3 regions of the Alkalibacterium psychrotolerans genome follow, and region 2 is predicted to be linked to each of the others. Evidence: a T-box and tRNA genes for the amino acid it is inferred to sense, from the RefSeq annotation. Region 2 holds a T-box; the other regions hold tRNA genes.
The links. A T-box is a leader RNA that pairs with one kind of tRNA and senses whether it is charged. The one in region 2 lies ahead of leuS (leucine--tRNA ligase), so its partner is inferred to be a tRNA-Leu.

Region 1 (7,944 bases), on a different contig from region 2:
CTCCTGATATAGCAGCGCTCTGATTTTACCTCCTACTCTATCAGGAGTATCTTCTAGTTAAGATTTATATTTAATTTTTTCTATTCCAATAAACTGGTTTAGTCTTTATTATGACCACAATAGATTGTACCAGATTTGAATTGACGTACCTAAAATCAGCATAGCAAGAATCCACTGAAGAACTTTTGTGTTAGTTCTCTGTCCTATCTTCGCTCCTATTGGAGAAGCAATCAGACTGGCAACAATCATGACAGCTGCCGGTGCATAGAGCACCTGATTTGTCGCTACTTTACCAACTGTCGATCCGATTGAAGAGAGAAAAGTTACCGCCAGCGATGTTGCAATGGTTACACGTGTGGGTAATTTTAAAACCGTCAGCATGATTGGAATCAGAAGAAATGATCCAGCTGCTCCAACAATACCAGAAGCTACGCCGACCACGAACGACAGACCGGAAGCGAGTGGTTTATTGAAAGAAATTAGATGGGCCGGCTGATCAGGAATCTGCTTTTTAGGCATGAGAATCATAACGACCGCAATTGTTGCCAGAATGGCATAAACCAGATTAACGGCGTTTTCCTGAAAGAAACCTGACGCAAACGCACCAATAAAACTACCTATCAGTATACTGCTTCCCATGAACAGGACAAGTTTACGGTGCAGATAACCTGTTCCTTTGTATGCCCATACCCCTGCAATTGTTGCAAAGAACACCTGAACGGCACTGATACCAGACACTTCATGGGCTGTCAGTGCACTGAACCCTAATAAAGGTGGAATAAACAACAGCATCGGGTACTTGATAATTGATCCCCCTACACCAACCATGCCGGAAACAAACGAACCGACAAAGCCTATCAGAAAAATCGTGATAATATATGAAATATCCATAACATCCTCCTATCTAATTGACTAAGGAAAAGAGGGACCTGTCAGCCCCCCTCACTCTGCAATTATTCGCCTTTTTTAATGTGGAAAGTCAACACTTCATCTGATTCATTTGTTTGAAGCAGTTCGTGTCCAGAAGACTTTGCCCAGGCCTGGAAGTCCTTCAAGGCACCTTTATCTGTTGCTTGTACTTCCAGTATTTCACCCGTGTTCATTGACTTGATTTCTTTTCTCGTTTTAACAATTGGCATCGGGCAAGCTAATCCTTTGGCATCTAATACTTTTGCTACGTTCATTTTTACATTCTCCTTTAATTTTTATATTTTTTCTAATTTTTTTATACTACAATTATCTGACCGCACAGCGATTTGGACCGATTTCCATTTCACGCTGTTCTTCTTCGTCTGGAGTAATTTTACCCATATTGGTCTGACGAATATCCTGATAAGCATTTGGCTGTGGAGGCAAATTATCCGTTACTGTTGAACGGAATTCTTCTTCATCCTCAATGTTAAGACCGTGATTTTTCTCAAACAGAACACCCAGCTTTTCAGCTACACTTCCGTCATCGTTTAGTTCATCCACAATCATGTAGTGAGCCGGAAGAACGGTTAAGTCTTTAGATAGGTTCTGATAGGTTTCATAGAGCGAGTCTCTTAAATCACTGACCCAGTCTTCGGCTTTTCCTGCCAAATCCGGACGACCAATGGAGTCTACAAACAGAATATCTCCAGAAAGCAAGTAAGCATCGTCGACTATAAAGGATGTTGAACCTATAGTGTGACCCGGTGTATAAAGTGCTTTTACATCAATTTTAGATGCACCAACTTCTACATGGGCACCTTCTTCCAGTGCTTCATACTCAAAGGTTGCTTCTTCAGCATCCTTAGGTGGCAGCCAGTATGTTGCACCCGTATCCTGTGCTATTGTGCGTCCACCTGAGATATGATCAGCATGCAAGTGAGTATCCAGTACGTTTGTGATAGATACGCCTTTTTCTTCAGCTAATTTCATATACGGTTCAGTCATGCGTGCAGAATCAATAACGACGGCTTCATCGCCTGATACCACCATATAAGACAAGCACCCTTTCCCGAGTCTTACAAACTGGAACAGTTCTCCTCCATCTTTCAAGTCGGATATTTTTACTGGCTCGAGATACTCGCTCCAGGCTTTCATTCCGCCTTCCAGATATGACGCTGACACACCTTCTTCAACCAGCATTTCAGCCACCATAACCGAAGACCCCTCTTTAGCACAGACGACCAGCAGCTCTTTATCTGAAGGGAGTTGTGGTAGAACCTCTTCCACCCCATCCAGTAAATCGAAATACGGAATATTCAGATAGTCGAAATTTTCTCCGTCTACTTTCCAGTCTTCAAAGGCATCTTCATTTCGTACATCCAGGATAAATAAGTCTTTTTTCTGAATGACTTTCTGTGCCAGTTCCTTAGGTGTCATAGCAGTTAAGCTCACGTTTGCATCCTCCTCATTCCATTCACTCATACCAGGTTTCACATTGACAACGTCCTTGTAGCCACTTTCAGCTAATAACGTTGCTGCCATATCACTTCTGTTGCCCATTCGGCAGACAACATAAATCGGCTTGTTATCTGACAATTCACTCATTCTGTCTTTCAGTTCCCCTAAAGGAATCGATACAGCTGAGGGTATATGGTAACCTTCATACTCTTCTGTTTCACGTACATCCAGAACAGTGAGGTCATCACTGCCGTTCATTCGGTCTTTCAACTCATCATTTTGAATGATATGAGGGTAGGGTTCACCTTCTTTGTCCTCCCCGGATGACCGAAGATAATGTTTAAGCAAACCGTCATTTTCAACAGTCCCGAGGTAATCATGTCCCGATTTTTCAGCCCAGGCTTTCAGATCAGCTGTCGACCCTTTGTCCGTCGCTTGTACTTCTACAATTAATCCTGATGCAATGTCTTTTAATGCCTTCTTTGTTCGTACAATCGGCATAGGACAAGCCAGACCTTTTGCATCTACTAATAAATCGTATGACATTTCTTTCACTAGTTTCATCTCCTTTAATTAAATTGCTGTCTTTTTTTAAATAGATTTTTAGATAAACATGTTGACGCCGCCATCTTCAGCTTCTGCCAAGTAAGCAGCTACTCCAGCGTACTCTGTAGTTTCTCTCATTTCAGACTTATCAAGCCCCAGTAAATCCATAGTCATCGTGCAGGCAACCAGATTAATTTCTTGATCCTCAGCCGTTTCGATTAGATCGGACAACGGCATAGCGTTATGTCTTTTCATGACTTTTTTGATTAATTTAGGTCCAATTCCCATAAAGTTCATATTGGACAGCCCCATTTTTTCAGGACCTCTCGGCATTATTTTACCGAATGCCTTCTCCAGCAGGTTTTTCTTAGCTTGAATTGGCTCGTCTTTACGAAGTGCATTCAATCCCCAGAACGTGTGGAAAATAGTTACTTCGTGGTCATAAGCAGCTGCTCCATTCGCAATAATGTACGCTGCCATTGCCTTATCATAATCGCCACTAAATAAAATTATATTGGTTTTTTTACGCTCGCTCATATCATATCCCTCTCCTGTTTTGTTTTAACCCATTAGGGTATTAAAATTCTCAAATTAAAATACACGATACTAACAATGTTTGCATCGTTGTATTTCAACGTTACAATTACATACTATACCCTGTAAGGTATAATTGTCAAGGAACTTATTTCTTTTTTCCTCTTTTTATTGTTTTCACTAAGACGAATCGGCTTAATATAGGCATTACTATTGATATTTCACTTCTATTTTCGCGAAGTTTGTGAATTTTCAACTTGGGTTATCTTCATAATGGTTACCATACTATTCGATGGCGAATCTTATTTATTCCCCAGAGTTTATTTCCACTAGAAAGTTCAGACGTCAATAAAGTCAACATAAACATAGCTTTTCTCCTTTTACAAGTTTGGTAATCTTACAACCAACATACTAAATTACGTGGAAGTACCAGTTTGAACACCCCCTCTTATACCCTTACAGGTATAGTGATGGCTAATTTTGAAATAGACCATAATCGCTGGTAATGATAAGCTGAAAACTATTAACCAATAGACTAGTTAGTTACTATTATTTATGTCCGTACAAAAATAAACCGCTCATCTGCAACAGACGAACGGTTCATTGACACTATTATATTGAACGCGGGTTTATACAGAAAAAGCTATGTCAGCACCCTAGGGGAACCGACATAGCTTTTATTTAATCTTATTTATGCGCACGAGAAGACTCGAACTTCCACGGGGCATCGCCCCACCAGCCCCTCAAGCTGGCGCGTCTACCATTCCGCCACGTGCGCTATATACTCAACAAAAGCTATCATACCAGTGTTTTGCTAAAATGTCAATATTTGAAAAGTATCTTTTATAGTTTACACCTCTAGGCATAAGCTGTAAAGTTAAGTTAAGATTCTTAAATCCAAATGAAAAGGTGTGAATGACAGTGATTCAATCCATTGTATTTGATATGGGCAATGTTCTCATCCGTTATCGTCCTGAAGTATTTATCACGAATTATTCGTCAGATTTTGATGAACAGAAAATGCTGCTGGATGCCATATTTTACGCCCGAGAATGGCAGGAGTATGATCAGGGAACATTAACTAACCAGGAATTGCTTGACCATGTGTTAATGAATATACCCGATAAACTGCACGAAACTGCTAAAAATGTACTGGTTGACTGGTACACTGGTATGACCCCTATTAGTGAGATGGAAGATATTCTCAGGCAGCTTGATGAAAACAAGTATGACTTGTATCTTCTCTCCAATGTATCCCAGGATTTTCATCAGTTCAAGCATATTATTCCTGGCCTGAACTATTTTGACGGTATTTTTCTCTCATCTGACTGGAAAATGATTAAGCCGGATCCAGAAATATACAAATTGTTTTTCAAAGAATTCGACCTGAATCCTGAAGAATGCTTCTTTATCGATGACCTGCCTCAAAATATACAGAGCGCTGAAAATCTTGGTATGAAGGGCCACATTTTTGATGGCGACATTGAAAAACTAAAAGAGCATCTCAAAAAAGAGCACATTACTATTAGCTAGCTAACATAGAGACCATTTCTTTCTAAGACGTTCGTAGAAGTGGTCTCTAAATCCATTTAGTGACAACTTCTTCCAAGACTTCTTCATGAACTGGTCGCTATAGCGTTTTAGTGACAACTTCTACTAAATTTCCCCTATGAACTAGTCATAATAACCGTTTAGTGACAACTTCCATTGGAATCCCCTCATGAACTGGTCAAAATAGTCATTTAGCGACTACTTCTTTCGAAATCACCCAATGAACTTGTCACTATATCCTTTTAGTGACAAGTTCTATCAGAATTTTTCGTGAACTGGTCACTATAGCGTTTTAGTAACACTTTCTAATGAAATTGCCTCACGAAGTGGTCGCTATAGTGTTTTAGAGACCACTTCTACAGGTATCTCTTGATGAACTGGTTACTATCACATTTTAAAAAACCCGGCAGCGAGAAAATTCTCGCTGCCGGGTTTTTCTACTTTTATTCAACTAGCCTAAAGCGTCCACTGCACTTCGAGCAGCAGAATTTTTTTACATTAAAGCGTCTCTGCCTTTTAATAATCAGCTGACATCCTTTACATTGGTACTGCCAGACCGCTTTAGCTTTGTGACTAGTTAAAGCAGGCGTAAACCTTAGACCGTTCACTTCTTTTAGCAGATCTTTGAAATCCTTGTCCTTGTGCTGATAGCCTTTTTTATCAAGGTGAAGATGATAGTGGCATAATTCATGAAGAATGATGCCTTCAAACACTTCCTGACCATGAACATTCAGAACTTTCGGATTAAAATCCAGGTTGTGACTCCCCAAGTGGTACCGTCCGCCCGTAGTTCTCAGCCGCTTGTTGAACGTCGCTGTATGAGTAAAAGCTTTATTGAACTTTTCCAAAGAAAGCTTTTCTACTCTCTTCTGCAGAGTTTCCTGCTTCATCTGACCACTCCATATATATCCAATCCATTAAAGGCGGTTAGCCTTTAATCCTACTTGTTATCTTGCACCATGCTTAATCCGATTCGGCCTTTTTTCACATCGACAGAGTCAATCCAGACCTTCACAATATCTCCAACAGACACCACATCTTTAGGGTGCTTAATGAAGGAGTTGCTTAATTTCGAAATATGAACAAGACCGTCCTGTTTCACACCGATATCAACGAATGCACCGAAGTCAACCACATTTCTAACCGTTCCTTCTAGTTCCATGCCTTCTTTCAAATCTTCCATGGACAAGACATCTGTGCGCAATAGTGGCGCAGGCATGTCATCCCGCATATCTCTACCAGGGGCCTGCAAGGCCTTGACGATATCCTTGTATGTTTCTTGTCCTAGATCTATTTCTTCAAGAAGACGCTCTTCGTCCACCAGTTTGAGGCGCGCTTTCAAGTCCTCAGAGCCTATATCCGCTTTCTTCATACCGGCAGCAGACAGAATCTTCTCAGCCTGCTTATAGGTTTCAGGATGAATACCTGTATTGTCAAAAGGTTCCTTGCCATCAGGAATGCGCAGGAAACCAACGGCCTGTTCAAAGGCTTTAGGTCCGAGTCTTTTTACTTTCTTAAGCTGGGCCCGGCTCGTGAACTTCCCGTTTTCTTCTCTATAGCTAACGATATTCTCAGCTGTCGTTTTCGTGAGTCCGGAAATGTGCTTGAGTAGTGCTGCACTCGCCGTATTGACATTGACTCCCACCTGGTTAACTGTTGTTTCAATAACAAAATCCAGCTGTTCTGTCAGTTTTTTCTGTGATACATCATGTTGGTATTGACCGACCCCTATAGAATGCGGGTCAATTTTGACCAATTCTGCTAGCGGATCCTGCAGTCGTCTGGCAATACTGACTGCACTTCTTTCTTCAACTTGCAGGTCAGGAAACTCTCTTCTCGCCTCTTCACTAGCGGAGTAGACAGATGCGCCCGCTTCATTGACGATTACGTAGGCTACCTTTTTATCCACTGATTTTAATTGCTCGGCCACAAACGTTTCAGATTCCCGACTGGCCGTTCCATTACCGATAGCTATCGTATCGACGTCATATTTATTGACCATTTCAAGGAATTTGCCTGCAGCTTCCTTACGTTTCTGTCCGGAAGCGGGTTTGTGCGGGTAAATTACATCGATTCCCAGTACTTTACCTGTTGCATCAATGACTGCCAGCTTACACCCAGTACGGTAGGCCGGATCAAGGCCCAGTATGACCTGATCTTTCAGGGGTGCTTGCAGCAGCAGGTTATTCAGATTTTCACCAAACACTTGAATCGCCTGATCTTCCGCTGTTTCTGTTAGGTCATTTCTCAATTCCCGCTCTATAGCTGGAGAGATGAACCGCTTATACGCATCGATGATGGCTTCCTTAACTGTTTCGATGGCTGGAGAAGTTTTCCCGTCCGGCAATTCCTTTTTCATGATGAAACGGTGTATACGGTCTTCATCACTCTCTATTGATAGGGACAGGACCCCTTCTTTTTCTCCACGGTTCATCGCCAAAACACGGTGTGGAACAAGCGTCTTGAGTGTTTCAGAGTACTCATAATACATTTCATAAACGCCTTTTTCATCAATCTCTTTGTCTTTCACTTTAGATTCCAGGATGCCGGTGTTCTGGACAAAATCCCTTACCCATTTTCGGTACTCAGGATTATCCGAAATGGTTTCAGCAATAATTTCGTGCACCCCGGCTAGAACATCTCCAACTGACTCCAGCCCTTTTTCTTCATCTATATACTGCTCCGCTTCACCTTCAAGTGAGCCTTGCGGAAAGGTTAAAACCCAGTTAGCCAGCGGTTCCAGGCCGGCTTCTTTGGCGATGGTCGCTTTTGTGCGGCGCTTCTGTTTATACGGACGGTACAGGTCTTCCACTCTCTGCATCTGACTGGCTGACTTGATATCTTTTTCAAGCTCTGGTGTCAATTTCCCTTGCTCTTCAATAGAAGCCAGGACGTCTGTTTTACGTTTTTCCAAATTTGTTAAATACGTATGGCGGTCTTCGA
Region 2 (7,944 bases):
GAAGCTCCAAAGCCTGTAGTCCCAGCACCAACACCAGCTGAACCGGCTAAACCAGGTGAAGCGAATTACACAGTAAAATCAGGCGATACACTGAGTGGGATTGCGCGTACAAATAATACCACAGTGACTCAGCTTCGTGACTGGAACGACTTGGAAAATGCGGATCGCATTTTTATTGGTCAACGCTTAATTGTTTCTTCCCAGAAAGAAGAAGCTCCCAAACCAGAAACACCATCACCGAAACCAGCAGAGCCGGTTAAGCCGACTGAGGCAAGCTACACGGTTAAAGCCGGCGATACACTAAGTGGGATTGCGCGCACGCACAATACAACAGTGGCGCAGCTGCAAGAGTGGAACAGTCTGAAGAGTGACATCATTTTTGTGAACCAGAAATTATCGATTAACAATCAGCTATCTGCTAAGCCTGTTATAGAAGAGCAGAGAAGTGTTCACACCGTTTCATTGGGTGATACACTGTCTCACATTGCCAGACAATATAGTCTATCAGTAAGAGAGCTTAAAGAACTGAATCATCTAACAAGTGATTTAATATTTGTGAATCAGAAATTGACTGTGAAAAAGTAAGGTTTTACGCCCTGCAGATTAACTCATCATTGATGAATTAATCTGTAGGGCGTTTTCGTTAACTATAAATAGGTTAAAACTAGCATAAAGTTAACGGTTTCAGTATAATGATGGTGACATCTTTTTTAGTATATTCTTAACAGTAATCATTATTAATTAAAAAAGATGATCCCAAGAAAAAGGAGCGAAAAGAAATGAAGTATTTACAACGTTTAGGTCGATCCTTGATGCTTCCGGTAGCAGTTTTACCAGCGGCTGCTATACTGATGGGGATAGGCTACTGGATAGACCCAAGTGGATGGGGAGGCGAAAGTGTCGTTGCTGCCTTCTTAATTGGTGCAGGTGCGTCAATCATCGATAACTTGGGTATCCTATTTGCCTTAGGGGTAGCACTAGGCATGTCGAAAGATAAAAACGGGGCCGCCGCTTTAAGTGGGTTAGTGGGTTGGCTGGTTACGACTTCTATGTTAAGTCCTGGGACGGTAGCTAATCTGCAGAGTATTCCAGTGGAGGAAGTTGATATTGCTTTCAATAATATCGAGACAGCCTTTACGGGTATCTTAGTCGGTATTATTGGAGCGACTATATATAATAAGTTCAGCGCAACAGAATTGCCACAGGCACTGGCTTTCTTCAGTGGTCGACGACTCCCTCCAATCATTACTGCAGTTGTGTCACTAGTTGTAGTCGGAGCATTTCTATTAATCTGGCCACCAGTCTTTGGTGCGCTAGTTACTTTTGGTACATTTATGAGTGAATTGGGATCAGTCGGAGCTGGTCTGTATGGCTTCTTTAACCGCCTACTCATTCCAACTGGCTTACACCATGCCTTGAACTCAGTTTTCTGGTTTGATCTTATCGGTATTAATGATATCGGTAATTTCTGGGCCGGTACAGGTGAACTGGGTGTTACTGGTATGTACCAGGGAGGTTTCTTCCCGGTCATGATGTTTGGTCTTCCAGCAGGTGGTCTGGCAATCTACCACATGGCAGACGATGATCAGAAGAAACGTGTAGGATCACTGATGTTGGCAGCCGGTTTCGCTTCTTTCTTCACAGGCGTAACGGAACCAATTGAATTTGCCTTTATGTTTGTCGCTCCAGCTCTGTATGTGCTTCATGCGTTATTCACTGGCTTGTCTCTATTTATTGCAGCTTTCTTCGGATGGACTGCGGGATTTGGATTCAGTGCCGGCTTTATTGACGGTCTCTTAAGCTTCAACCTTCCATTAGCGAACCAGCCGTATATGCTGATTGTGCAGGGACTGGTCTTTGCGGTCGTTTATTATTTCGGTTTCAGGTTTGCTATCGGGAAGTTCAATTTAAGCACACCAGGTCGTGGGGAAGAAGCCAATCTTGATGATGGCTCATTTGCAGGCGATACAACTGCTCCTGCTGCTCCAACAGCAAATGTTTCAGACTCATCAGACGAAAGCGAACACGAGCGAAAAGCCCGTATTATTCTTGACGGCGTGGGTGGACACGATAACTTAGTCAGTCTGGATTATTGTGCAACGCGCTTGCGTATGGAACTGAAGGATATGGGAATAGTGAACGAGAGACGGATTAAGGAAGCTAATGTGCCGGGAATGAGAAAAACTGGCAGTAATAATTTGCAGGTTGTCGTCGGAACAGAAGTTGAATTTGTCGCAAACGAGATGGAAAAACTAAAATAAGATTGCGGCTTCTCTCCTGCTTTGGTAGAATAGACGAAAGAGAAGAAAGACTGTACAGGATTAGTAAGTTCCTCTTTCCTATTTAGAGAGTGTATGGCTGGTGAAAATACACAGGAAGACTACTGAACTCGCCTGGAAGTTGCTTTGGGGAATAGAGTACTCTAAGCCGTTTTCCGCGTTAAGGAGCAGAGGTTGGTTTATCCCTTATGCAGATAAAGCAATAAAAATAGGTGGTACCGCGACGACTAACGCCCTATAAGTAGCAGACAATTGCTATTTATAGGGTTTTTTATATACAAAAAAGGAGAGAATAATATGTCTTTTAATCATCAGACAATTGAGAAAAAATGGCAGCAGTACTGGGAAAGCAATAACACGTTTAAAACGACAGAGGATGACTCAAAAGAATACTTTTACGCGCTTGATATGTTTCCTTATCCATCAGGTCAAGGGTTACATGTGGGCCACCCTGAAGGCTACACAGCGACGGACATCATTTCCCGTATGAAACGGGCTCAAGGATACAATGTGCTTCACCCGATGGGCTGGGATGCGTTTGGCCTGCCGGCAGAACAGTATGCGCTGGATACCGGGAATGACCCCGCTGAATTTACCGAAAAAAATATTCAGACCTTTAAACGTCAAATCAAGTCTCTAGGTTTCAGTTATGACTGGGAAAAGGAAATTAATACAACCGACCCGGACTATTACAAATGGACTCAGTGGGTTTTTACTAAACTGGTTGAAAAAGACCTTGCTTATGAAGCAGAAGTACCGGTTAACTGGTGCCCGGCCCTAGGAACCGTATTGGCAAACGAAGAAGTCATTGACGGAAAATCCGAGCGTGGAGGTCATCCGGTCTACCGCAAGCCGATGAAGCAGTGGATGCTGAAGATTACTGCCTATGCTGATCGTCTGCTGGACGACCTGGAAGACGTTGACTGGCCGGAACACATTAAAGACATGCAGCGTAACTGGATTGGCAAGTCAGAAGGAGCAGAAGTAACCTTTAAAGTTAAAGATTCTGACCAGTCTTTCGACGTCTTCACAACCCGCCCGGATACCTTGTTCGGCGCAACCTATGCCGTACTGGCTCCAGAATCGAAACTGGTGGATGCCATTACGTCTCCTGAACAAAAAGAAGCAGTCGAAACTTACCGCAAAGAAGCGGACAAAAAGTCCGATTTGGAACGGACAGATTTGAATAAAGACAAGTCCGGCGTCTTTACCGGTGCCTATGCTATTAATCCGGTCACAAATGAAGATATGCCGATTTGGATTGCCGACTATGTTTTAGCATCTTATGGTACAGGTGCAATCATGGCTGTACCGGCTCACGATGAACGCGATTATGAATTTGCCCAGAAATATGATTTGGAGATTCGCTCGGTCATTGAAGGAGCTGAACCTGAAAAAGAAGCGTATGCAGGTGACGGCGTGCACATTAATTCCGACTTTATCAATGGCTTGGATAAAGAAGCGGCCATTGAAAAAATGTGCAGCTTCTTGGAAGAAGAAGCCATTGGCGAACGTAAAATTACCTACCGTCTGAGAGACTGGTTGTTTGCCCGTCAGCGCTATTGGGGTGAACCCATTCCGGTTATTCACTGGGAAGACGGCACCTCAACGGTTGTAGCGGAAGAAGACCTGCCTGTTGCCCTTCCTGTAACGGATGAAATCAAGCCATCTGGTACCGGTGAGTCACCACTCGCCAATATTCATGACTGGGTTAATGTGGTGGATGAAAAAACAGGGATGAAAGGCAAGAGAGACACGAACACCATGCCGCAGTGGGCTGGAAGTTCATGGTACTTCCTGCGTTTCATCGATCCGTCCAATGATACACAGCTGGCTGATCCTGAGAAGCTGAAGAAATGGCTGCCGGTCGATTTGTATATCGGAGGAGCCGAGCATGCGGTGCTTCACTTGCTGTACGCCCGCTTCTGGCATAAATTTCTTTATGACCTGGGAATTGTACCGACAAAAGAACCGTTCCAGAAACTGTATAACCAGGGTATGATCCTTGGTGAAAACAACGAGAAAATGTCCAAGTCAAAAGGAAATGTAGTGAATCCGGATGATGTTGTGGAAGAATTCGGAGCCGACACTCTCCGCGTCTATGAAATGTTCATGGGACCACTTGATGCGGCGATTGCCTGGAGCGAAGACGGCCTGGAAGGCTCACGTAAATTCCTGGACCGTGTCTGGCGTCTGTTTATCGATGAAGACGGTAAAGTGAGAGACCGCATTACAACCTTAAACGATAAATCACTGGAAGTCGTCTATCACCAGACGGTTAAAAAAGTCACCGAAGACTATGACAATCTTCAGTTTAATACCGGTATTTCTCAGTTGATGGTATTCACTAATGCCGCTTATAAAGTTGACGGACTGCCTCTTGAATACGTCAAAGGATTCATTCAGATGCTGGCACCGATAGCCCCTCATTTAGGAGAAGAGCTATGGGCCAGAATTACCGGATCAGAAGATGGAGTCACGTACGAAGAGTGGCCGACGTATGATGAAACAAAACTGGTCACTGACGAAGTCGAAGTTGTTTTCCAGGTTAACGGGAAACTTCGCGCGAGAAGCCTGGCTTCAAAATCCATTTCTAAAGATGAGCTGGAACAAATGGCCTTGAATCACGAAAAAATGCAGGAACACCTTGAAGGAAAAACAATCAGAAAAGTGATCGTGGTTCCTGGTAAACTGGTGAATATAGTAGCCAACTAATTAAAGATTAGGGGAGGTTCGGCCTCCCTTTTTCTGTTTGTCTAGAAAAGAGGGTTAAGAATGCAGAAAGCCTCAGAGCTTAAAACACCTACGAAACAGGATTTAAAAAAATTCAGTCGGCTCATCTGGTCTACCAATATTTCTAAAGGTTTGATTGCCATCGGTTTAACCGGCAGTTTACTGACTACAGGAACTCAACTGATGATTCCCTTGGCGACGCAGCGCTTTATTGATGGAATAGAATTTGAGCAGTTTACCCCGTGGATGGCGGCTTTGATAATCGGAATTTTTATCATTCAAGTCGTGTTCAATGGTTTCTCGAATTATGTTCTTCATAAAATAGGTCAGGGGGTCGTTGCGCGTCTCCGTTCCTTTTTATGGGAAAAGGTCATCAAACTGCCGGTTCGTTTTTTTGACCGTTACGCATCAGGAGAAGTGGTCAGTCGAATCACCAATGATACAACCATTGTACAGAATCTGATTTCATCTTTTTTCCCGCAGTTTATCAATGGCATCTTGTCGCTGACAGGTATTTTCATCATTCTTGTACTGATGGACTGGCAGATGACGGTCGTTATGCTGACAGCCGTTCCGCTGGCACTGATTCTCACACGGCCACTCGGCAGACGAATAGCCAAAGTATCCCGTGAAATGCAGGATGAGACAGCGGTTTTTTCAGGAAAAATCCAGCAGACCATTGCTGAAGTCAGACTAATGAAATCATCAACGGCAGAAACGTTTGAACAAGTCAAAGGGAACAAAGACATCGATAACCTCTACCGCATAGGTTTGAAAGAAGCCAAATACATGGCTATCATCGGGCCGCTGATTTATACACTTATGATGGGTGTCATGGTATTTGTCATTGGTTACGGTGGGGTAAGAGTAGCGCAGGGTCAGATGACCACAGGCGAGTTGGTTGCTTTTCTCTTGTACCTCTTTCAGATTATTTTTCCAGTGGTTACATTTATGAACTTTTTCATGCAAATGCAGAAAGCGGCAGGGGCCACCGAGCGAATTTCTGCTATTCTAGAAGAAGAGGAAGAAATCACAGCCGGAGAAGCAGTTGACTTGAGTCATTTGCCGATAGTCTTTGATGCAGTCAGTTTTTCCTATGAAGATGAAAAAGAAGTCATTCATTCTGTATCTTTTACAGCAGAACCGGGACAGAAAATTGCCTTTGCCGGACCAAGTGGCGGCGGGAAATCGACCGTTTTTGCTTTACTTGAACGCTTTTATATTCCTGAAAGTGGTGAGATTCGAGCAGGTAGTTTTCCTGTTCAGTCGATTGACTTAAAGTCCTGGAGAAGTCAGATTGGGTATGTCTCACAGGAAAATGCTATGATGTCAGGTACGATTCGGACAAACTTGTGTTACGGTTTGGAAGATGCCGATAAAATTCCGGATGAGCGACTCTGGCAGGTCCTTGAAATGGCTTACGCAAAAGAGTTTGTCAAAGAGCTTCCGGACCAGCTGGAAGAAACGATTGGCGAACGCGGCCTGAAACTTTCAGGTGGACAGCGCCAGCGGATAAATATCGCCCGGGCCTTTTTAAGGGATCCGAAAATACTCATGATGGATGAAGCAACTGCCAGTCTGGACAGTCAGTCAGAACAATATGTGTCTCAGGCATTGGATAAACTAATGAATGGCCGAACGACATTTGTCATCGCACACCGCTTTAGTACCATTGTGGATGCGGATACGATTATCTTTATTGAAAACGGCAGAGTGACTGGGAAAGGAAAGCATCAGGAACTTATGGCCCAACACAATCTGTACCGTTCGTTTGCCCATCAGCAGCTGTCTGATTAATGCAGGAATAATGTTTTGACTAAGAAGTTAAGGGAAAGAATGGAGAATTTTCGAATCTTTTGGTCAAAAGATTGCACCTGATTGGAGAAAGCAGTAAAATAGAGTCTGTTACAAAGGAGCACCTTGCTCCTTTTTTCTTTGAATAGACGCAGTAAAGAGTGCATATGACAGCCAGTTTGTCAGGTGCCAACGAGTGAAAAGAGGGTACAATTAATGGAGTCGGATACAACTAAAATCGTTCCGAAAGAACAATCGCACGATCAGAAAATGATAAGTGGTACAGCCTGGATGACTGCCGGGAGCATGATATCCCGCATACTGGGTGCCTTATATATTATTCCATGGTACGCTTGGATGGGCGGTCAGGGACCAGGGGATGCGGCTAACGCACTCTATCAGATGGGGTACACACCTTATGGTTTCTTCCTCGCATTGGCAACAGCCGGAGTGCCGAGTGCCATATCCAAACAGGTGAGTTACTACAATGCTCTGGGTGAATACGAAGTCTCGAAATCAATCTTTAAACAAGGCCTTAAAATCATGGCCTTTACCGGTGTTTTGTCTGCCGTGATTATGTTTATCATCGCACCGATCCTGGCAGAAGCCAGTCCATCTGCGAATGCCAGTGAAGCCGTGCTGATTATGCGGTCACTGACCCCTGCCTTGCTGATCATTCCGTCTCAAAGTGTCACGAGGGGATTCATTCAGGGACATAATAAAATGGCCCCGTCAGCCATATCACAGATACTCGAACAGATCAGCCGGATTATCTTCCTGTTGTCCACTGTTTACTTAATCAGACAAGTCTATGCAGGGGAAGTCGTAACGGCGGTTGCATTCTCAACCTTTGCAGCCTTTATTGGAGCAGTTTTCTCCTTAGCTTATTTGGGCTATACACTGAAACGAATGAAGACAGCTTTCAACTATGAGCCGGAAGAGAGTAAGGGAGAAGTCTCTATTTCTCCTAACCAGCTGATTAAAAGCATCATCAAGACATCTATTCCGTTTATTATTATCGCTACAGGAATTATTGTCTTCCAGATTGTCGACCAGTTAACCTACGCACCTATCATGGAACGGTTCTCAGATATGAGTGGGCCGATGATTCAGCAGACGTACGGGATTACCCAGGCGA
Region 3 (7,944 bases), on a different contig from region 2:
ACATTATTAGAATGGTGGAAGAAGCCCAGGGCAGGCCGTCACGCATTTCAAAATTCATTGACCGGATTGAAAGCAAGTATGTCATTTCAGTCCTTTTACTGGTGCCAATATTCATCGTATTCATGTACGCGGTTCTTTCACTGCCATTTCAGGAAGCTTTTTACCGTGGCATGGTCTTCTTGACGGTTGCCAGCCCCTGCGCGCTCGTAGCTTCAGCAACACCCGCTACGTTAAGTGCCATCAGTAATGGTGCAAAAAATGGGATTCTTTTTAAAGGCGGCGCAGCCATGGAAGCACTCAGTACAATGGAAACACTCTACACAGACAAAACCGGGACACTCACATACGGTGAGTTTAGAGTGGATGATTACAGCCTGCCGGAAGCTGTTCTTAAGGAAGTCATTTATATGGAACAGCAGTCGAGTCATCCGATTGCTCAGGCGATAGTCAACGCTTTTAAAACAGTGGATTTAAGTTCGGTCAATCAGAATGAATCAGTCGATGAAATTGCCGGATCGGGTATTCAAAAAGGAAACATTCGCGTAGGCAAGCCCAAAGCCTTTAAAAAGTATCAGAAGTACGATCAGTTTACACAGTATTTTGAAAAAGGAAACACCACTATTCTTGTAGCAGAAGAAGACAGAGTAGTCGGCTACTTTTCCCTGAGTGATCAGGTGCGCATGCAGGCAGCTGAAGTAGTGGATGAGTTTCAAAAAGAAGGCATCAAAGTAACGCTTCTGACAGGGGACAATGAAGAGGTCGCTAAAAAAGTGGCGCAGGCCGTCGGGGTCGATCAGTATTTTGCGGCGATGCTGCCGGAAGATAAAATCACTTTTGTAAAAGACAGTCAGGAAAAAGGAGAAGTTGTGGGCATGATTGGTGACGGCATTAATGACGCGCCGGCCCTGGCCAATGCGGATATCGGGATTGCCATGGGTAGTGGCTCGTCCGTTGCGATGGAGTCATCCGATGTGGTTGTCGTTCAAAATGATTTGTCTAAACTGTTCTACAGTTACAAACTGAGCAAACGCCTGAACAAGATTATTTTTCAAAATGTTGTCTTTTCAATCACAGTAATTGTCTCGCTTATCATTCTGAACCTTTTTGGTGTTTTAGGCTTGCCTTTGGCCGTTTTGTTTCATGAAGGCTCGACGATACTGGTTATTTTAAATGGCCTGCGTCTCATCGGTTCAAAACCACCTCGGAATGAGGAAGTTAAACCGACTGAAACCGTTAAAGCCTGATCAGGAGGGTTACTATTAAGTACAATAAAAGCTACAATATAAACAGATAAATAAGTATTTTAATGGAGGGTAAAGCATGCTGACAATAGCTTATATAGGAGACGGGAAAAGTACGAATCGCTACCACATTCCGTTTTCCAGTCAGGTCGAAGGCATTAAAATAAAAACAATTCAAGCCCGATCCGGACACAATGAATCCTGGGAAAAGGTACCGGGAGCCGAATACGTTAAGGAAAAAAGTGACATATGGGAAGATGATGATATTGAATTGGTCGTCATTTCAACCCCGCCGCAATTCCATTACCCGCTGGCAAAAGAAGCGCTGGAAAACGGCAAGCATGTTCTGGTTGAAAAACCTTTTGCCGAAACGTCAGAGGAAGCGAAAGAACTGTTTGCCCTTGCCAAAGACAAGAACCTCTTCATTCAGTGCTACCAGAACCGCCGCTTTGATTCGGATTTTCTGACGGTTCAAAAAGTCATCGAGAGCGGGAAGCTGGGAGACATTATTGAAGTGGAGATGCACTTTGATTATTTCCGACCCGAAGTTCCTAAGAGCGCAGAGTCGTTTGAGAAACTGAACAGCTTCATGTACACACACGCCTGCCATACCGTTGACCAGGTGCTGTCTTATTTTGGGAGTCCGAAAGACCTGACTTATGATGTCCGTCAGCTTTTAGGCGAAAACCGGATGAACGACTACTTTGATCTGGACTTTTTCTATGACAACAATTTAAAAGTGTCCGTGAAATCCAGCTATTTCAGACTCAAAAGTCGACCAAGTTTTGTAGTGTATGGAACGAAAGGTACTTTTGTCAAAGAAACAAAAGACCGACAGGAAGAGCATTTGAAACTGTTTTACATGCCGGGAAATAGCGATTTTGGAGTGGATCAGCCGGAGCATTACGGCACACTGACTTACATGGATGAGGACGGTCAGTACCATGAAGAAAAAGTGGTTTCTGAAAAAGGCAGTTACAGTTATTTCTACGAAGCACTCGTTGACTCTTTAGTTAACGGAAAAGAAAAACTGGTTAAGGATGAAGAAACCATTAACCAGCTGGAGATTCTTGAAGAAGGCATCAAGCAGATGAAGCATGATTAATATGAGGAGAGAAAATGTATCGAACCGGATAAGCAAAACTTGAAAGAACAGATGACATTCAGCCGAGCGGGGTTTTTCTGGGGCATCTTTTTCTATGCCATTCACATTTTAATTTACTGGATGGTTCAAGGGACCTTTTTTGAAACCACAGGCGGCACACTTCTGTTTATCTATCTTTCCATGTGCATCTGGAGCTACGCAACGATTCACAGCATAATTGCCCAGCTTGAAACGGTTCTATCCTTTCCGTATAAAGGAGCTTTAAAGTACAGCTTCATCTTTTCGCCATTTATTTATGTGTGGGTGAAAAAAGAACAGTGATAGTTATAAATCATTTGACAGTTTTAAACTGTCGACTGGGGTACCTTCCATAAATGATTGGCATTCAAAAAGCGCTCTGCCTGTGAGAAATAAGTATACAGGCAGAGCGCTTTTTTATTTGATTGAGGTGATGTTTAAAACTATAAAGAGATGAATCTTACCTTTAAGTTCGACTTAAGCAGTTAATCCGAAGGTTTTTTCGGTTTCACAAACAATAGGGCAAACAGTAGAGTAGAAAATCCAATAAAGGATAGACTTGATAACCACATTGCGAGAGGGGATTGTGTAGTCGCAAAAACGTATATGTTGATTATCAAAAAGCTGAAAATCAGCAGCTTGGGTATAATCAATGTTGTCTACAGTTTGTTTACTTTGTCAACTTCCAAGTTTAGACCTCCTAGCAGTTTATAAACTATTCGATTAGTATTTCTAGGTCATGAGATTTCTCACGCCGCCTTTAGGATTTTCTACATCACCTTCATAACGCGGAATGAGATGGAAGTGAGCGTGTTTGACAGACTGGCCGGCAGCCGAACCGCAGTTGGCACCCAGATTATAAGCATCCGGTTTATATTCTTTATCAACCAATTTCTTAGCCGTCATTAGAAGGTCATTCACGCCTTGCTGTTCTTCTGGAGTCATCCCAAAGAAGTCTGGGAAATGTCGTTTTGTAAACACGAGGAAATGTCCTTTTGAGGAGGGCTTGGCATCATAGTAGCCAGCCGCAAAGTCATTTTCAATAACGTAATCTTCAGTAGGCATATTGCAGTAGTAACAGTCAGTCATTTGTCAGTCTCCTTTTTTATTTAGATTATTGGTCTTACTGGTTATTTAACGACTCGTACCCATACTTCGTTTCGTCTCATAAAAGGAAGAGAGAAAGGCCCGTTGTAAACGGCGACCATATAGTTGGACTGTTCACGGTAACCCTTTTTGTCGACCCAGTCTTTCAGTAAGCTCATTGCCTTCTTTTCTTTTGATGGCGTATTTTTACCGGAATAGGTGATAGTCGCAAATAAGCCTTCCTGAAATTTCTGTATAGTTAAGCTTGAGTCTTTCGGACGAGGAATATCATTTTTGTATTTTTGCGGAACAACAAAAGCCATTTTTCTCGCTTGAGTATCTTTTTCCACTATAACAGGAATTGTCATCGGTATCTTCTCGTTTGCTTCGTTGTCACTGGCAATGTAGCGAAAAAGTGTGCGGAATGCTGTGTTTCTTTCGGTTTCGGGGCTGCTTTCAAATTCAACGACTGAAAAGTTTTTGTATTTTCTCAGCTCAAAAGATCGTTCGCCTATAATGACTGTATAATCCGGTGATTCATATTTGCCCATTGTATCACTCCGTTCAGAATTATTCTGTCACTTATATTGTATCATGATTGCCACTTTTAGCTTAACAGAGCACACTAGAGGACGATAAAAAGAACTGAAAATAATAAAATAAGCTATTCAGATTTCAAGCAATGTGCTATACTTATGAGTGTTCCGGCTAGGTGGTGGAATGGTAGACACGCCAGACTCAGAATCTGGTGAGCGCAACGCTCGTGAGGGTTCAACTCCCTTCCTGGCCATTAAAATAGTCGTGGAACTGACCGGTTAAAATTAGCCGGCAGTGCTGCATCAAAGACGCGTACTTGCTCAATATTGTTGAGTGGGTATGCGTTTTTTTTCATGAAGACAGGTAATAATTACAGAGTTCGGTAAGGTGAGACAACTCTTATGGTTGAGTGTGCCGATGTGTGGGGATGTTTGGTAAAGTCGGGGAAGAAAATCTAGTGAGTATGCCGAAGTTACTCATTATTAGGTAAACTCAGCTGGAACTAGTAGCTGAGTCTGCCAAAGTTACTACCAGTTCGGTAAACTCAAAAATTTAAAGAGCTAAAAATGGTCGAAAACAAGCAGACTTCGGTAAACTCAAGGCGGAAGCTATTTCGACTGTGCCGAAATAGGCGTATTTAGGTAAACCCAAAGCATCAAACTATTTGAGTCTACCGAAGATTGCACGATTTCGGTTAAGTCGAAGCAACAAAGCCACCGAGTCTACCGAACGACTGCCCTCTTCGGTCAACTCGAGTCACCTGGGTGCATGAGTCTGCCGAGCCCAAGACATGTAACCACTTAATAACTCATCAGTCTCTCCATTCACGTAAGCGAAGCGTTTAAAAGGAATGCTTTCGGATCAGCCGAAAGCAGACAGCTTTGTTTTTAAGTGATTTTTGTATCACCGCCCTCTATTTAGTCTCCCGCGCTTTTCTGATAAAATAAGAGAACTAGAGTGTGTGTCAAGGAAAAAGAATCGGAGGGGTTCCATGAAAATTTTACATACAGCTGACTGGCATATCGGCAAAATCGTCAATGAATTTTCCATGCTTGAAGATCAGGAAGAAGTACTCCACAAACTGGTGGATGACGTGAAAGAAATGGCTATTGACGTTGTGATTATGGCGGGGGATTTATACGACCGAGCTATTCCGCCAAAAGAAGCCGTCGTTTTGGCCACAACAATCTTTACACGACTCGTTCGGGAAGCAGGCATTCCGGTTTTAGCGATTGCCGGTAACCACGACAGCAACGAGCGATTGGAATACGGGGCGGAACTGCTGGCTTCAAGCGACCTGTATATCGAAGGCACGCTTAAAAAAACCGTCAGAAAAGTCACCATCAAAGAGGCTAATTTCTACCTACTGCCTTTTGCGGATCACGTCACCATCCGCAAGTTACTGGAAGATGACGACATAAAAAATCTGGAAGACGCGACTCAGAAACAGATTGAATCAATCAAAGAAGAAATGAATTTTGATGAACTAAACATACTCATTGCACATGGTTATGTGGTGAACGGCGGCAAGGAGTCGGTTGAAGACTCTGATTCCGAACGGCCACTGAGTATCGGAACAGCCGAATACGTGAATGTTGAACTATTTGAATCCTTTGACTATGTGGCTTTGGGCCATTTGCATAAGGCGCAAAAGGTAAAAACCGACCGGGTTCGCTACAGCGGCTCACCTTTAAAATACTCTAAGTCTGAAGCCAAACATAAAAAGCAGCACCTTTTAGTTGACGTCACTAAAGACACCATCGAAATAGAAGGCCTGCCGACGGAACCGAAGCGGGATTTGAAAGTCTTAAAAGGAAGCTTTGACGAACTGATGCAAGGCGAGTCAGAAGATTATATTTTCTTTGAGCTGACCGATGATCATTACGTCACGGACGCCATGCACCAGTTGAGACGGCGCTATCCATTTGCCATGGGGCTGGAGTACACGACGAGAAAAGAGCGGCAGTCCAGAGAGACGACGCGTACTCACGAACTGGCAGAACAAAAAAATGTACTGGACCTGTTTGATGATTTTTATGAACACTTCAAAGACCAGCCATTGGATGAGGACCGCAAAGCAGTCGTCAATGCCATCTGGGAAACTGTCGAAAGAGGGGAAGAGTAGATGCGACCATTACTGTTAAAAATGAATGCCTTCGGACCGTATAAAGGCGAAGTGGAAATTGACTTTACCGCCTTCAACCAATCCTCCCTTTTTCTCGTCAGTGGGCCAACAGGAGCGGGCAAAACGACCATTTTTGATGCCATTGCCTATGCCTTGTTTGACAGGCCTTCCAAAGATGGACGCGACAAGGATTCCTATAAATCTGACCATGCGACGGATCACGACTTGTGTTTTGTCTATTTTGAATTTGAACTGGGTCAAAAACGCTATTCAGTGCAGCGCCACCCCACTCAAATGGGACCGGGAAAAGGCAAAAAGCCCATCAATGTGAAAGCCAGCGTGGAGTTTCATAATGGGGACCAGGTAACGACAAAGATTAATGAAGCCAATAAAGAAATTGAAGACCTTTTGGGGATGAATCATGAGCAGTTCAGACAAATTGTGATGCTACCGCAAGGTGACTTTAAGCGGATGCTGGATTCTGACAGTGGCAAGAAAGAAGAAATTTTCCGCAATATTTTCCAGACCAGTCAGTTCCAGGCTTTTCAGGAAAAGCTGAACGAAAAAGCCAAGGCAATGAGAAAAGAGCGGGAGCAGTATGAACAGGCAGTGAAACTCGCTTTTGAATCAGTAGATTATAAGGAGAATGACACCCTCCAAAAAGCCATTGAACAGTTTGACGTCAACGTGGCCAGTGCTGAAATCGAAAAACTGGTTGAGCAGGATAAGGAAAAACTCGAGGCTGTCAGAAAAACGATCACAAATCTTCAAGAACAGAAAACAGCTTACAGCCGACTGATTGAACAGTTGGAGAAGAAAGAGCGGCTGGACAAAGAAAAAATCGAGCTGGATGAAAAAGAAAAAACAGTTGAAACCTATAAAAAACAGCTAGCTGACAATGAAGAAGCCAAGAAGCTGATGGATGCTAAAAAAGCAGCTGAGACAGTGGCAAAAGACAGTCAGACAGCTAAAGAGAAACTTCAAAAGCTTAAAGATGACCAAGCTGAACTGGTTAAAACAGAAACAGCGGCTCGAGAAGACTATGAGAAAAGTCAAAAAGAACTCGCTGAACTAAGCACTATCTGTGAAGCTATCCAGCAATTGAAAAACGAACTGGACCGATTGGTTGAAGTCGAGAAAAAAGAAGAGGCTATCGATAGTTTAACCAAAGCTTATGCGAAAAATGTGGAGAAAAAAGAGCAGCTCATAAAAGACAGTGAGGCTTATTCAAAAACTGTGAATGACTTGAAGGAACAGCACAAGGCATTACAGCTAGTCAAGGACACTATTTCCAAGCAGTTCGAAGAAAGAAGCGAACAGAAAGATAAACTCAGCCAGCTTCAGCAGCGAAAAGAAAAGCTGAGCGAACTCAGTGAGTTAAGAAAGCAAGGCGCCAAAGTCAAAGCCATTTTTTCAGATCAGGCTAAAGCTCTGAAGAAAGCAGAAAAAGACTGGCGAGACGCACGAGAAGGCTACTTTAAAGATCTGGCCGTTGTCCTGGCAGGTGACTTGAAAGACAGCGAACCCTGTCCGGTTTGCGGAAGTAAAGATCATCCTCACCTTGCCGAGAGTTCCAGTGAAGCAGTCTCAAAAGTAGCAGTCGACAAGCTGGAAAAAGTGAAAACAGAAGCGGAGGCAGCCTACAACGGGACAGCCGCACGCCTGCAGCAATTATCTGAAGAAGTAGGCAAGCGCTGCAAGCAGATCGATATCAATCATTCTGATGTAGATGAAGCCCTTGAGGCCACCACTTCAGAAGTCAAACAGCTGACGGAAGAACTGAAAAGGATTGAAGAACAGTTACAAAGCAATCAGAACAAGGTGAAAGAAGA

Region 1: it has a tRNA-Leu gene. The T-box ahead of leuS (leucine--tRNA ligase) is inferred to sense a tRNA for this amino acid. The anticodon was not compared.
Region 3: it has a tRNA-Leu gene. The T-box ahead of leuS (leucine--tRNA ligase) is inferred to sense a tRNA for this amino acid. The anticodon was not compared.

The regions. Positions count from the first base shown of each region.
Region 1 is NZ_BAAGPH010000027.1:38,114-46,057, forward strand. It holds gene ACYVLS_RS04415 (sulfite exporter TauE/SafE family protein) at 109-891, opposite strand; gene ACYVLS_RS04420 (sulfurtransferase TusA family protein) at 954-1,184, opposite strand; gene ACYVLS_RS04425 (rhodanese-like domain-containing protein) at 1,237-2,916, opposite strand; gene ACYVLS_RS04430 (DsrE/DsrF/DrsH-like family protein) at 2,974-3,453, opposite strand; tRNA gene ACYVLS_RS04435 (tRNA-Leu) at 4,145-4,228, opposite strand; gene ACYVLS_RS04440 (HAD family hydrolase) at 4,366-4,983, shown strand; gene ACYVLS_RS04445 (SprT family protein) at 5,445-5,891, opposite strand; gene ACYVLS_RS04450 (Tex family protein) at 5,942-7,944, opposite strand, start outside.
Region 2 is NZ_BAAGPH010000010.1:4,900-12,843, reverse strand. It holds partial or broken gene ACYVLS_RS01840 (muramidase family protein) at 1-585, shown strand, start outside; gene nagE (N-acetylglucosamine-specific PTS transporter subunit IIBC) at 780-2,261, shown strand; T-box leader at 2,305-2,520, shown strand; gene leuS (leucine--tRNA ligase) at 2,577-4,994, shown strand; gene ACYVLS_RS01825 (ABC transporter ATP-binding protein) at 5,055-6,809, shown strand; gene ACYVLS_RS01820 (putative polysaccharide biosynthesis protein) at 7,023-7,944, shown strand, end outside.
Region 3 is NZ_BAAGPH010000029.1:41,446-49,389, forward strand. It holds gene ACYVLS_RS05040 (heavy metal translocating P-type ATPase) at 1-1,244, shown strand, start outside; gene ACYVLS_RS05045 (Gfo/Idh/MocA family oxidoreductase) at 1,321-2,346, shown strand; gene ACYVLS_RS05050 (hypothetical protein) at 2,386-2,667, shown strand; gene ACYVLS_RS05055 (HIT family protein) at 3,097-3,453, opposite strand; gene ACYVLS_RS05060 (SOUL family heme-binding protein) at 3,495-4,001, opposite strand; tRNA gene ACYVLS_RS05065 (tRNA-Leu) at 4,157-4,240, shown strand; gene ACYVLS_RS05070 (exonuclease SbcCD subunit D) at 4,979-6,112, shown strand; gene ACYVLS_RS05075 (SbcC/MukB-like Walker B domain-containing protein) at 6,113-7,944, shown strand, end outside.